DNA from 2 places in the Rhodococcus sp. IEGM 1354 genome. Region 2 is predicted to be linked to the other one. Evidence: riboswitches for the same ligand, from Rfam matches in the RefSeq annotation. Region 2 holds a riboswitch; the other holds the start of a gene.

Region 1 (6,613 bases), on a different contig from region 2:
GATCCTTTTCGATGATGCGCAGGATGGTCTCGTACCGACCCTGCGGCCCGCTGAACTCTGCAGCCGGGGGCAGAGGCGGCACTGGAGCATCGAGTTCCCATGCAGCGCAGTCCTGGCCGGCGAACGTCGAGAGCATCGCCAGGGATTGTTCCGTCGGCAGCAAGACGTCCAGTTCGGCCTTCTTCCGGTGAGCCTCCTCCATCGTCGATCCGATGTACGTCACCAAACCCGGCATGATGCCCACTACCGCACCGTCACGGCCCGCGTGGGCGATCCGCGACTTCACGTCGTCGTAATAGCTCTGCGCTGCAACGAGATCGTAGGCGACGGCATAGATTGCCTCGGCGTACTTCGCCGCCAGGTCGCGGCCCGGGCCCGACGCCCCGGCTTGGAACAGGACCGGCCTGCCCTGCGGCGACCGCGGTACCGTCAGCGGGCCGTCGACTCGAAAGTGCGTGCCGTCGTGGTCGATGGCATGGACCTTGGCCGGGTCGGCGTACATCCCGGCGCGATCGAGCGTCAACGCATCGGCATCCCACGAATCCCACAGCGCCAGAGCCGTATCGACGAACTCTGCCGCACGTGCGTAGCGCTCCTCGCGAGCCGGGATGACATCCATCCCGTGGTTGCGTGCCTCGGCGTCGAACATGGAGGTGACGACGTTCCAGCCGGCCCGGCCGCCGCTGATGTGATCCAACGACGCCAGCATGCGCGCGGCATGGAACGGGGTGTAGAACGTCGACGACACCGTGGTGACCAGACCGATGTGGGTGGTCGCTCGAGCCATGGCCGCGAGCGCCGTGATCGGTTCGAGGAACCAGGTTCCAGCACCGGCCGGATCGCGAACGGAATGCCCGTCGGCAAAGAACACCGCGTCGAACTTTCCCCGTTCGGCCAGCTGCGCAAGTTCCTCGTAGTACGCGATGTCGCCGAGATCCTCCACGCGCGAATCGGGATGCCGCCACGCTGCACTGTGATGTCCGCAGCCGTACAGAAACGCGTTGAGGTGCATATCAGTTCTTGACCAAACCGCCGTCGACAACGAGGTTCTGACCGGTCACCGACCGCGCCCACGGGGAGGCGAAGAACAGCAGGGCGTCGGCGAACTCCTCGGGCGTGGTGACGCGTTGCAGCGGGGTCGAGGCCGCGATGAAGTCGAACACCGCGGCCGGGGTCGCGGCACTGGCGTCGGTGGTGCGCAGCAGTCCGCCCGAGACCATGTTGACGGTGATGTTGTCCGCGCCCAGATCGGCGGACAGAGTGCGGGTCAGTGAGAGCAGGGCTGCCTTGGAGGCCGTGTAGTCGTGGTACGGCACCACCGGGTTCTGGAACAAATTGGTGCCCACGTTGATGATTCGACCGAAGCCAACCTCGCGCATTCCCGGCAGGGCCGCCTGTGTGGTGAGCAGTGCCGCACGAACGCTGCCTCGTAGCTGGGCGTCGAACCGATCCCAGGTGATGGTGTCGGCCTTCGGTCGAGCATCCCCGTCGAACGAGAAGTCGGCCAGTGCGTTGTTGACGACCGTGGTGATCGGGGTGCCGAAATGCGCTCGTGCGGTATCGAACAGCGTGGCAACTGCGCTCTCGTCGGTGACGTCGCCCTGCACTGCTATCGCGTTCTCGCCGAGCCGGTCCGCCAGCGCTTCGGCGGCCTCCTCGCTGGTGCGGTAATCGATCACCACACGTGCACCCTGACCGGCGAACGCCGCGGCGATCGCTGCCCCGAGTCCGCGCCCACCGCCGGTGACCAACACCGTCTGCTCGTCGAATTTCATGCGCCTCGCCTCTCGTTCGAGGTCGGGACCGTCACGAGAGACAGGAATACCGAAACGTCACGACATTCCCTTCGCTGGTCCTAACCAGATCAGGTTCGACGGGTGTGATCTCAGCCCTGCCGGGCACCCCGTGTCGCGGTCGACTGTACCTGTAGGTCTCTCTACCGCTTTCTTGCGCTCGACGTAGACAGTCGAACACAACCGTATGCAACGATCAACCGATGACCGCCCAGCCGTGCTCTGGAACGCTCACTCGTCCACCGTTCAGGTGTGCCTCGCCCGCCAGCACGTCGTCGCCCTGGACCGGGTAGTCGATGGCATCGTCGCCGAGGTTGAGCGCCACCGTCATCGAATTGTCGTCCGCGTACACGCGGTAGAGCAGCGCAGTGTTGGTGAGCTCGAGCGTCTCGGTGCGCGCGGAGTACAACCACGGATTGCGACGTCGTACACCGATGAGCTCCTGGTGAATTCGGAACACCGGCCAGCCGTACGGGGCCAGATCCTCGGATGTCTCCGGGTATTCCGGACGCACCTCGTCGTCACCGCCGACCCGATCTTCCTTGATACCGCGGAAGGCCTGCTCGTCGCCGTAGTAGATCATCGGCATACCGCCCACGGTGAACAGAACCACCAACGCGTGCAGCAGATGCCGCTCGTCCTCGATGACGCTGGCGATGCGATTGACGTCGTGATTTCCCACGAACGTGGCGGGCACGAAGGCGTCGAGCCACCCGTTGTGGCGCTCAAGGGCGTGTGAGAGCTCGAAGAAGTTGAGCTCGCTCAGCCCACTCCAGATCGCCTTCCACAGTTCGTACTGCGTCACCGAGTCCAACGTGGAGGCCGAGACGATCCGGTCGTAGTCACCGTGGATGACTTCGCCCAGAAAGTATGCGTCCGAATGCTTCTCACGAACCTTCGGCAGCACCGCGGCCCAAAAGCGTGGCGGTACCGCGTAGGCCGCGTCGAGCCGCCAGGCGTCGACGCCGCGTTCGAGCCAATGCGACAGCACGTCCACGACGTACTGCTGCACATGCGGGCTCTCGTGGTTGAGTGCCACCAGTTCGTCGTGGCCCTCGAAGTTGCGATGTGTCGGCTCGTCGCCGGACCAGTCGAGGTGGAACCACCCTGCAGCCTCGGAATCCGGGCCCTCGGCCAGAGCCTCACGGAACTTCGGGAAGCTCTGCGCGACATGGTTGAAGACCCCGTCGAACATCACTTTCAGGCCGCGGGAATGCGCCGCCGCGATCAGGGAGTCGATGTCCTCGTCGGTGCCGAGCCGACCGTCGACGTGGTAGTAGTCGACCGTGTCGTAGCCGTGCTTCTCCGACTCGAAGATCGGCCCCAGGGCGATGCCCGAGGCCCCGAGCTCGAGGGCGTAGTCGAGCCACTTCTCGATTCTGTTGAGCCGGTGCAGATCCGATTGGGATTCACCGTCCCACCCGTGCACCGGAGCGCCGGTGAAACCGAGCGGGTACAGGTGCCACCAGATGGCGTGCTTCGTCCACTCCATCAGGACGCCTCGATCGAATCGCGACCGAGCTCGCCCGCACCGGTATGGCCGGACAGGCTGGTCACCAAGTCGAATTCGGCCAGTAGGCAACGCAATACGTGGGCTACACCCTCTTGCCCGCCGAGCGCGAGGCCGTAGAGGAACGGGCGGCCGAGTAGAACCGCATCGGCCCCGAGGGCAAGGGCCTTGGCCATGTCCGCGCCGGTCCGTACACCGGAGTCGAACAGGATCGTCAGTTCGTCACCGACCGCATCGACGATGGACGGCAGTGCGTCGAGAGACGGCCTGGCACCGTCGATCTGACGTCCGCCATGATTGGAGACGACGATGCCGTCGACTCCGTGGGCCGCGGCCTCTCGGGCGTCGCCGACGGTGCAGATTCCCTTGAGCACGATCGGACCGCTCCAGTGCTCGCGCAGGAACGCCAGGTTCTTCCACGACAACCCGGGGTTGGGGAACATCTGAGCCCAATGCATGGCGGCCGCAACGGGATTCTCCTCGACCGGCTGAGCGAGTCCGGCTTGGAACGCCGGATCGCTCAGGTAGTTCTCGATGCCGAGATTGGCGAGGAACGGAAGGTACCCACGGTCGAGATCGGCGGGCCGCCATCCCAGCAACGTCGTGTCGAGCGTCAGCACCAACGTGGTGAATCCGGTGTCCTTCGCGCGCTGCAGAAAGCTCAGCAGAACCGATTCGTCCGTCGGCCAGTACAGCTGATACCAGCGCGGCGCATCTCCGCCCGCCTCGGCGATCTGCTCGAACGAATGCGACGCCTGCGTCGAATGTATGTACGGCACACCGAGTTCCGCGGCTGCGCGGACGGTGGCGAGCTCTCCGTCGGGGTGCGCGAGAGTCTGAATACCTACCGGAGCGATCAGCAGCGGTGCAGGCATATCGGTGCCGAGCACGGTGCACGCATGATCACGGGCCGCCGAGCTGCGCAGCATCCGCGGCGTGATGGACCACCGGTCGAAGGCGGCCCGGTTCGCACGCGCCGTCGAGCCACTGCCCGCACTGGCGACGATGTAACCAAGAGCCTCGGGCGAGAGCTTCTCGGCAGCCTGGTCCTCCAGCCGCGCCAGGTTGGTGGTGATCGACGGTGTCTGCTGAGCGAACATCCCCGCGGCGTAGATGCCGAGTTGGTGATCGCTGAAGTTGCTGGGCCTGGCCTCGGTCATCGTTCGACCCTACCGGGGCACCGCCGAGGATCGGGCGAGAAAGGCGTCCAGCAGCGCCGAGCACCGTTCCCGAGCTGCCGCTTCGGAGTCGGCAATGTCTTGCCTGATCTCGCGGCTGTCCACCCCGTGTTCGACGCCGTCGCGCTCCCACGCGGCCGCCCATGCATCGTAGGTATCGAGGTCGATCTCGGGGTGGAACTGCAACCCGAGGTGCGGACCGAAAACGAAGGCCTGTTGCGCTGCCTCATTGCGGGCGATCACCGTCGCCTCCGGCGGTGCGACGAACGTGTCACCGTGGAATTCCATCCACGGGCCCGGGGCGATGAGCTCGGGATCGGACGTCTCGACCTCGACGAATCCGTATTCGGGATGCTCGGACTTGCGTACCGATCCACCGAGCACCCGGGCGAGCAACTGGCCGCCGAAGCAGACGCCGAGGATCGGAACACCTGTGTCGATCGCGTCCCGCACATACGCGATCTCCGGCGCGAGCCACGTCAGGGTGTCGTCGTACGCAGCGTCGGGTGAGCCCATGACCACCACCAACTGCGCGTCGGACAGCGTCGGTGGTGCGACATCGGGACTGTGGTCGAAGGAATGCACGTCCAACCGGAAACCCCTGGTGCGCAATTCGGCGGCGAGGGTGCCGATGTCGCGACGCGCCAGGGACGGGTCCCGGTCGTGGACGAGAACTACGGCGCGCGGGTCGTTCGGGTATGTCACAGGGCTCCTTTACGGTGTTCGTGCACACCGTACGACAGACTGGATCCGATGCCACCTCGTAAACGCACTGCCCGATCCACCACTGCCCGCACCGTCAAGGCCGGGCAGAGCAGCGCTGCGCGAAAGTTCGCGGCCGCGAAGAACGGTGAGCCTGCGGCGAAGAAAGCTGCGCCGAAGAAGGCCGCACCTCGCAAGAGAGCAGCCCCGCGCAAGACCTCGCCCCGCAAGTCCGCCGCCCCCGATCTTCGGGTGCCCGATCCCGGCGAGCGCGTGTGGGTGTTGGACGTGCCGTTCGAGGATCGGTCCGCGGCGGGCGCAGCCGGCGCGCGCTGGTATCCCGGTCCGCGCGTGTTCGCGTACTACGGAACCGAATTGCCCGAGTACCTGCAGCCGTACGAGTCGATGCCGTACAGCCTGCAGCGGTGGCTCGAGGACGACGCGAACGACAGTTGGCGCGACGAAGAGGTGCGCGAACGGGCGATGCAGCCTCGCGACACCCAACTCGAATCGGTCCGACGCCATTTGGCCGCGCTCGACGCCGGCTTCCCGTACTTCGCGCAGATGGACTCGACGGGTCTGGGTAAGACGTTGGCCGTGTGCGAGGCCGTGCGGCAGATGTCGGCCGCCGAGATCGGCACGGTTCTGGTGGTGGCACCCAAGGGTGCGCTGCCGGGGTGGCGTCGCACCATTGCAGACAGCGAGGCGGACATCGCACCGTCCGACCGCAAACGTTGGTTGCTGATCACCTATCAGTCGACCAAGAAACTGCTGTCGGTTCCGCCCGAGACCGATCTGGGCAAACGTAAACGGACGCAGAACAAGCGGACCATCTCTCTGGGAGAGCTGCGGTTCGATATCGATGTGGTGATCGCCGACGAGTCGCATGCGTTGATGAACATCGAGTCGCAGCAGTCGCAGATTCTGTGGCGATATCAGGAGGCGGCCCGATCCGTGGTGTGGATGTCTGCCACTCCCGGCTATCAGCCGCTGCATTTCGCGTACATGGCCCGTGCCGTCGAACGCAGCCGCGGCGTCGAGATTCTCGGTGACGACGAGTATCTCGGCTATGCCGTGACGATGAAGTGGGCGGAGTTCCTCATCGAGTCCGGCTTCGCCGTCAAGGCAGGCAAGGCGACGACGGGGTTGACCACGTGGCGGTGGGAACCGGAGGACGCGGCCAAACGGGCAAGCGACATTGCATCGGTGCACGGCTGGTTGTCGGGAGGTGCCGTGCCGTGGTCGATTTCGCGGCCGTCTCCACCGACTCCGCGGGAACCACTGGGCCAGGAACTGACCGCCGCGCAGAAGCGGCTGTACAACTCTGCATGGGTGGACTACCGCAAGGAAGTCGGGCTACCGATCTGGAAGGCCGTCGGTGGAAGGCGGGTGCTGCAGAAGAACCCCAGCACCCGCGCCGCGACACTGCG
Region 2 (6,613 bases):
CCTACGGGCTCGCCAAGGCCGACGCCGACACCCAGTTGCTCGACGAGGGTGTCACCGATGCGGCCGAGCGTGAGCGTCGAGCACGCGAGGCGGGGCGCCGCTCGACGCTGACGGCCGTTCGCGATCTCCTCGATGTGCCCATCGACCATTTCGCCGAAGTCAATCTTCTGGGGTTCTACGATGTGGCGACGGCAGTCGGCCCGATCCAGGTCTGCCTGAACAACCCGGTGCACGATACGTACTCGGGCGCGGACTTCCCTGCGGGCGCGCAGGAATTGAGCGCGACACAGGCGTTGTCCTTCGTACGTCAACGGCACGGACTCGACAACGGTGACCTCGACAGAACCAAGCGGCAGCAGGCGTTCGTGGCCGGAGTGATGGCCAAGCTCAGCGCATCCGGCGTGCTGGCGAACATCGGCGAATTGCGTGCGTTGATCGCGGGTACCAAGAACGACATCGTCGTCGACGCGTCCCTGGACCCGATCGGCCTGGCCGGGGGAGCCGGTGCCGTCCTGAAGGGCGATATCGACTTCTACACGCTGCCGATCACGGGCTACGACACCGTCGACGGTCAGGACGTAAATCTCGTCGACGTCGACGCCATCAGAGCCGAGGCGGCGCGATTGATCGGTCCTGCGCAGCCGACGCCCGCGGCCCTCGATCCGACGTCGGACGCGGCACCACCACCGCTCGCGCCAGCCGTACCCGAGCCGTCTCAGGATCTACCGGCCGCCCCGGACCAGGGTGTGCACAGCAACGGCGGCATCCCCTGCGTCGACTGAGCTCTGCGTCGACTGGGTCAATGGTTCGGTGCGCTCGACAGAACATCCATCAGCTGCTTCTCGACGGCGGCGAACTGCGGCGTCGTGACGATTGCGAGCTCCCGGGGTCGAGACAGCGCTACGTCGACCTGTCGTCGAACGTGGGCGGGTCGTGGGGAGAGCACCACCACCCGATCGGACAGGTAGACCGCCTCGCGGATGTCGTGCGTGATCATCAGCACCGTCCACCTGAACTCCGACCAGACCTGCTGCAGCCAGGCCTGCATGTCGGTACGGGTCAACGAGTCCAACGCCCCGAAGGGCTCGTCCAACAGCAACACCGATCGTCCCTGCACCACGGTGCGCAGCAGTGCTGCTCGTTGCCGCATGCCCCCGGACAGTTCGGAAGGGCGTGCGGATTCGTACCCGTCGAGACCGAACACCGGGAACAACTCGCGTGCCCGAGCTCGTGCCTCCTTCTTGGCGACGCCTTGTACTTCGAGGCCGAGCGAGGTGTTGTCGAGCACCGATCGCCACGGGAACAACAGGTCCTTCTGCGGCATGTACGCGCACGGCGGGACTCGGACCGAGCCCGAATCGGGTGTATCGAGGCCGGCGAGCATGTTGAACACCGTGCTCTTGCCCGAGCCGCTCGGACCGATGATCGACACGAATTCACCGGGCCGGACGCCGAACGACACGCCGTCGAGTACCGGTTTTCCTCCGAACGACTTTCTCAGAGCAGAGATGTCGATGCTGTGCTCGAGTTCAGACATTGTGGCCCGCCGACCCCTGACGCGCCCACGGGGCGACGAACCGCTCGACCACGAATGTCGAGACGAACAGGAGCACGCTGATCACCGCGGTGACCGCAACGGCTGCAAGAACCAAATCGGTACGGAACGAGTTCTTCTGCTGACTCATGTAGATGCCGAGTCCTGCGGTGGCCCCGGCGTATTCGGCAAAGATCGCGCCGACAACGGCGTAGGTGATGCCGATGCGAAGCGAGGTGAAGAAGCGGGGAAGTGCCGACGGCAGCCGTACGTATCGGAACTGCTGCCAGCGGCTCGCCCCCATGCTGGACAGCAGGGCGCGCGCGTCGCGATCTGCGGCGGCGAACCCCTCGATGAGCCCGATGGCCATGGGAAAGAACGTTGCCAATGCGATCACGAGAATCTTCGGTAGCAGTCCGAACCCGAACCAGATGATGAGCAGCGGTGCGATGGCGACGATCGGCAGTGTCTGCGAGACGACGAACAAGGGAACGAACGCGCGGCGCAGCCACGGTGAGAAGTCCACGGCGATCGCGAGCAGCCAGGCCAGCACGAGAGAGACCGCGAACCCGACGAGTGTCACTTGCAGTGTCGCTGCGGCGTTCTCGGCAATCGCCTCGCGTTGGGCCCAACCCTGCGCGACAACGCGGCCGGGGGAGGGCAGTACCTGTGGCCTGATGCCGCTGACCTGGACATAGATCTGCCACACCGCGATCGACAGGACGACGACGGTCACCGCAGGCCACGCCCACCGCAAGGAAGCTCGGATACCGCTGAGCGAGAAACTATCTCGCTCGGCGGTCACCGGCTCATCGATCGCCGAGGTAGTCATCGGTGAAGTAGGTGGACCAGTCCGGTTCGGCGCTCAGCGGTGCACCGTTCTGATCGGCGAGTACCCCGCTGTCGTAGAGAAACTTGGAGTACGCGGTCCACGTGTCGATACTCTGTCGTCCGACCTCGCCCGCGGAATCCTTCATGTACTTCTCTGCGAGCATCTTCTGACTCTCGAACACCAACGACTCGTCGGTGAACGTGCCGGGATTGGCGTCGATCAGATCCTGAGCCGCCCTGTCCGGATCGTCCGCTGCGAGTTGGTAGCCACGCTGGAGTGCCTGCACGAACTTCTTCGCCTCGCCCGGATGTGCGGCCAGCCATGGTTCGTTTCCGCTGATGGTGATGGCGTAGGCGTCGGGGAACCCGTAGTCGGTGTAATCGAAGTACTTCATCGGCGTTCCGCTGTGCTCTGCCTCGATGCCCTCCCACGCGAGGTAGGACACCGTGAAGTCAGCAGTGCCGGAGTACACCGCCTCGTAGGCGGATGTGCCGAGCACGACGGTCTCGTATTCGCCTGTGCCTCCGTCGTTCTCGATGACCTGCCGGAGTCCGGCCTGCTCCCCTGATTCACCGAACCCGGCGTAGACCTTGCCGTCGAGTGCGCGTGGGCTCGCGATGTCGTCCCGATCCGCGCGCACTCCGATGCCGGTGGCCCAATGCTGCAGCGGTGCGAGGACGGACACGGTTCGAGCCCCGGCCGATCTGGCGAAGACCGTCGAACTCTGTGTGCTGATACCGAACTCGGCGTTGCCTGCATCGACGAGCGTGTCCGCGGCGGTGTTGTTGTACGGCAGTACTTCCACGTCGAGCCCGGCGTCGGCGAAGTAGCCCTCCTGAAGGGCGACGTAGAGGCCGGTGTGATTGGTGTTGGGAGTCCAGTCGAGGGCGAAACGGATGGTGTCGGAATCCGTCGACTGTGAGCAGCCGGCCATCACCGTGGTCGCGAGGACTGTCGCCGCCATCACCGTGAGCAGTCGAGACGTCTTCATGCGTGCACCGCGCTCTCGGTCGACGGCCACGGAGTGGGGTGTAATGCGCTGTCCCAGAACATCAATTCGTACCTCGACGCGACGACGAAGGCGTCGATCATCTGTTCACGCTGCAGTTCCGTCGCAGAGTCGGCCGCGACGTCGACGAAGCCCTTCGCGGCATCGACGATGGCATGGAATTCGGGTGCGTCGTAGTTGGCCACCCACTGCGCGTAGGGATGACCGGGGTCTCGTGCCAGCACGGCTTTCGCCGCTCCGGCGAGCGATCGGCCGACGTCGGCGTAAATCCAGAAGCACGGCAGAACAGCTGCCGCCGCAACGGGATACGGCTCGGTCGCGCAGATGGCCGTCAGATAGGAGGTGTAGCCGAGGCATGCGGGCGAGGGCGTCGGTGTCTCGGTGGAGGACGGAAGAACGTCTCCGGTGAGCATGGCCTCGTGTGAGTCGGCCTCGTCCATCGCGCTCGCTGCAGCGCCGGCCCAGAAGGCTCCGGCTGCCGGTGTCGGGGCGTGCGCCGCCAGCAGGGACAGCGACTTGACGTAGCCACCGAGATACAGCGAATCCTGTTCCAGATAGCGACGGAACGCGTCGAGTGGCAGGGTCCCCGCGCCGAGCAGTCGGAGGAATTCGAGATCGTCGATCGCGCGTCTGATGTGCGCGGACGCGTCCCAGAGTCGGTCGGTGAAGCGGACAGGGTCCGCGGATACAACAGGCGTCATCGCCTTGACATCCCTTCGTCAGTATTACCTGCATCAGGTTCGGCGGGTTTGATCTCAGCATCCGCATCGGCGGACACACCCCGTGTCAGAACGTCAGTGACAGTAACACCGGTCACCATGTACCGGTGTTACTGCCCCTGGCACCTCGGCCTGGGTCTACCCCAGCATGTCCTCGAGTTCCATGCCTTTGGTCTCGCGGATGTTGGACTTGACGAAGAGGAACGACAGCGCTGCGAAGAGCGCGAAGCCGGCGTAGATGACCCACAGCCCGACGGACGACGTCAGCGGCGGGAAGGCCAGCGTGACAGCGAAGTTGGCGACCCAGTTCGCAGCCGTTCCGATGCCCAGTGCCATGGCGCGCATCCGGTTGGGGAACATCTCGCCGAGCATGACCCACATGATGGGTCCCCAGGTCGATGCGAAGAAGATGACGAACAGATTCGCCCCGACCAACGCGATCGCACCCCACGGCGAGGGCAGACTGACCTCGTCGCCGCTACCGGTCGCCTGCGAGAAGGCGACGGACGCCAGGACGAGTCCGACGAACATTCCGATGGACCCGGCCATCAGCAACTTGCGCCTGCCGATGCGATCGACGAACAGAATGGCCACGAACGTCATCGCCACGTTGATGACCGCCGTGATGACCGAGGTGGTGAACGACTGATCCTCGGTGAACCCGACCGACCGCCACAGCGTCGTCGAGTAGTAGAAGATCGCATTGATGCCGACCAGCTGTTGCAGGACGGCCATCGTGATGCCCACCCAGACGATCGGCTGCAGGCCGAACTTGGGGCCACGAATGTCGGCGAACGACGAGCGGGCCTCCTTGCGCAACGTCAGCCTGATTTCGTGCACTCGCTCGTCGGGATGCAGTTCCCCGGTGATGTTCGCCAGGACCGCGGCGGCTTCCTCGTCCAGATGCTGACCCACCAGATAGCGAGGTGACTCCGGGATCAGGGTGGCCAGAATTCCGTAGACCAGAGCGGGGATCACACCGACGAGGAACATCCAGCGCCACGCCTCGACGCCGAACCACAGGTCGTTGGAGGCTCCGTCGGCGGCACCCGCGAGGAGGGCGTCGGAGAGCAGAGCAGCGAAGATACCGATGGTGATCGCCAATTGCTGCAGCGAGGCCAGAGCGCCACGCCATTTGGCGGGCGCGATTTCGGCGATATAGGCCGGTGCGATCACCGACGCGATGCCGATGCCGAGACCGCCGAGTACACGCCAGAGCATGAGATCGGGAACGCTGAACGCGAGCCCGGAGCCGACCGAGGAAATGACGAACAGGGCCGAGCCGAGCAGCATCACTTTCTTGCGGCCCCAGCGGTCGGCGAGGCTACCGGCGAACCAGGCACCGACAGCGCAGCCGATCAAGGCGATCGCAACCACGAAGCCGGTGGTGAACGAGCCGAGAGAGAAGTGGTCTTCGATCGAATCGACAGCTCCGTTGATGACCGAACTGTCGAAGCCGAACAGGAAGCCGCCGACAGCGGCGGCGACGCTGACGCCGATGACCTTCGCTGTATGACGGTCCGAGGTCTGATTCATGTGTGACGCACCTTCTGGCCGCGCGTGGGCGCCGGCCGCTGGGGAGACCGTACGGCAGGGATTGTCGTACCGTCCTCGGACATTACGCCTGGTCTTTCGCCGCGCGAACGACGCCGTCAGCGAAGGTCGAAATCGTCGTCCGAGACAGTGAAACCATGGCCGACCTGATCGGTGCAGGTGACTCCGTTCTGCTCGTCGACGCTGCATCGAAGCCCGTTGGTGGATCCACTACCCGCCACGGTGAGCTCTTCGCCGTACGGGAGTGCCGCCGCGGGCCCGTCGAATCGGTGGAACTTGGGATCGCCCAGGCTCTCGAACTTCGCCGGGGAGCCGGCGATGATCTGCACGGAATTGGGTTTCACCCGGTCGGAGGATGCACTGTCGGTCACCTCGGGGGCCGAGTCGGGCAGCGAGCCGTGGCAACCGGCGATCGACGTCTCGAGCACGGCTATACCGCACTCGAACTTGCCGCTGGGGCTCGTGAAGTAGTACCAACCCGGAGCCTTGCCCGCGTACTGCTTCGGGTTCGCTTGCTGTGCAACCGCACTCGGCGTCGTCGCTGTGGTGCTGGACGGTGTGGTGGAGGACGGCGTGGAAGGCGCGCTGCTCGACGGCAGGGCACGGGCGCTGGTCGGAACCGCCGTGATCGGCTGGGGGCGGTCGGTGATCACCGTCGCCATCGGTCCGTCACCTCCGCCGTCCGAACCGCAGGAGGACAACAAGAACACTGTGAGGGCCGCTGCTACGGCGGATCCAATTCTCTTCATGACTCGTTCCTCGGTTCGATGGGAGCGCTGCCGGGGGTTTCGAGGGGGCCGGCGTCGGGGATGGAGTTGGTACGTTGAGCAACGACCGAAGGAGAGGTGCGATGGACACCACGTCCGACTCCACCGTGCGTGTGAGCACGCCGTACGGCGACGTTCTCGGCTACCCGGTTGCGGCCGACGCATCGCCGACAGTCGCCTGGAGGGGTATTCCGTACG

Evidence for each region. A riboswitch is a leader RNA that binds a small molecule or an ion and turns the genes downstream of it on or off. The one in region 2 is predicted to bind thiamine pyrophosphate.
Region 1: it holds a riboswitch for thiamine pyrophosphate, as region 2 does, so the genes downstream of both, QM588_RS01965 (3-oxoacyl-ACP reductase) here and QM588_RS24525 (TenA family protein) in region 2, are expected to answer to the same signal.

What each region holds. Positions count from the first base shown of each region.
Region 1 is NZ_JASHKT010000001.1:373,462-380,074, reverse strand. It holds gene QM588_RS01970 (LLM class flavin-dependent oxidoreductase) at 1-1,012, opposite strand, end outside; gene QM588_RS01965 (3-oxoacyl-ACP reductase) at 1,014-1,775, opposite strand; TPP riboswitch at 1,824-1,916, opposite strand; gene QM588_RS01960 (alpha-amylase family protein) at 1,990-3,285, opposite strand; gene QM588_RS01955 (alpha-hydroxy-acid oxidizing protein) at 3,285-4,463, opposite strand; gene QM588_RS01950 (type 1 glutamine amidotransferase) at 4,473-5,186, opposite strand; gene QM588_RS01945 (helicase-related protein) at 5,235-6,613, shown strand, end outside.
Region 2 is NZ_JASHKT010000018.1:67,826-74,438, reverse strand. It holds gene QM588_RS24545 (LCP family protein) at 1-782, shown strand, start outside; gene QM588_RS24540 (ABC transporter ATP-binding protein) at 800-1,537, opposite strand; gene QM588_RS24535 (ABC transporter permease) at 1,530-2,366, opposite strand; gene QM588_RS24530 (ABC transporter substrate-binding protein) at 2,344-3,357, opposite strand; gene QM588_RS24525 (TenA family protein) at 3,354-4,076, opposite strand; TPP riboswitch at 4,070-4,169, opposite strand; gene QM588_RS24520 (sugar porter family MFS transporter) at 4,233-5,630, opposite strand; gene QM588_RS24515 (hypothetical protein) at 5,747-6,397, opposite strand; gene QM588_RS24510 (carboxylesterase/lipase family protein) at 6,499-6,613, shown strand, end outside.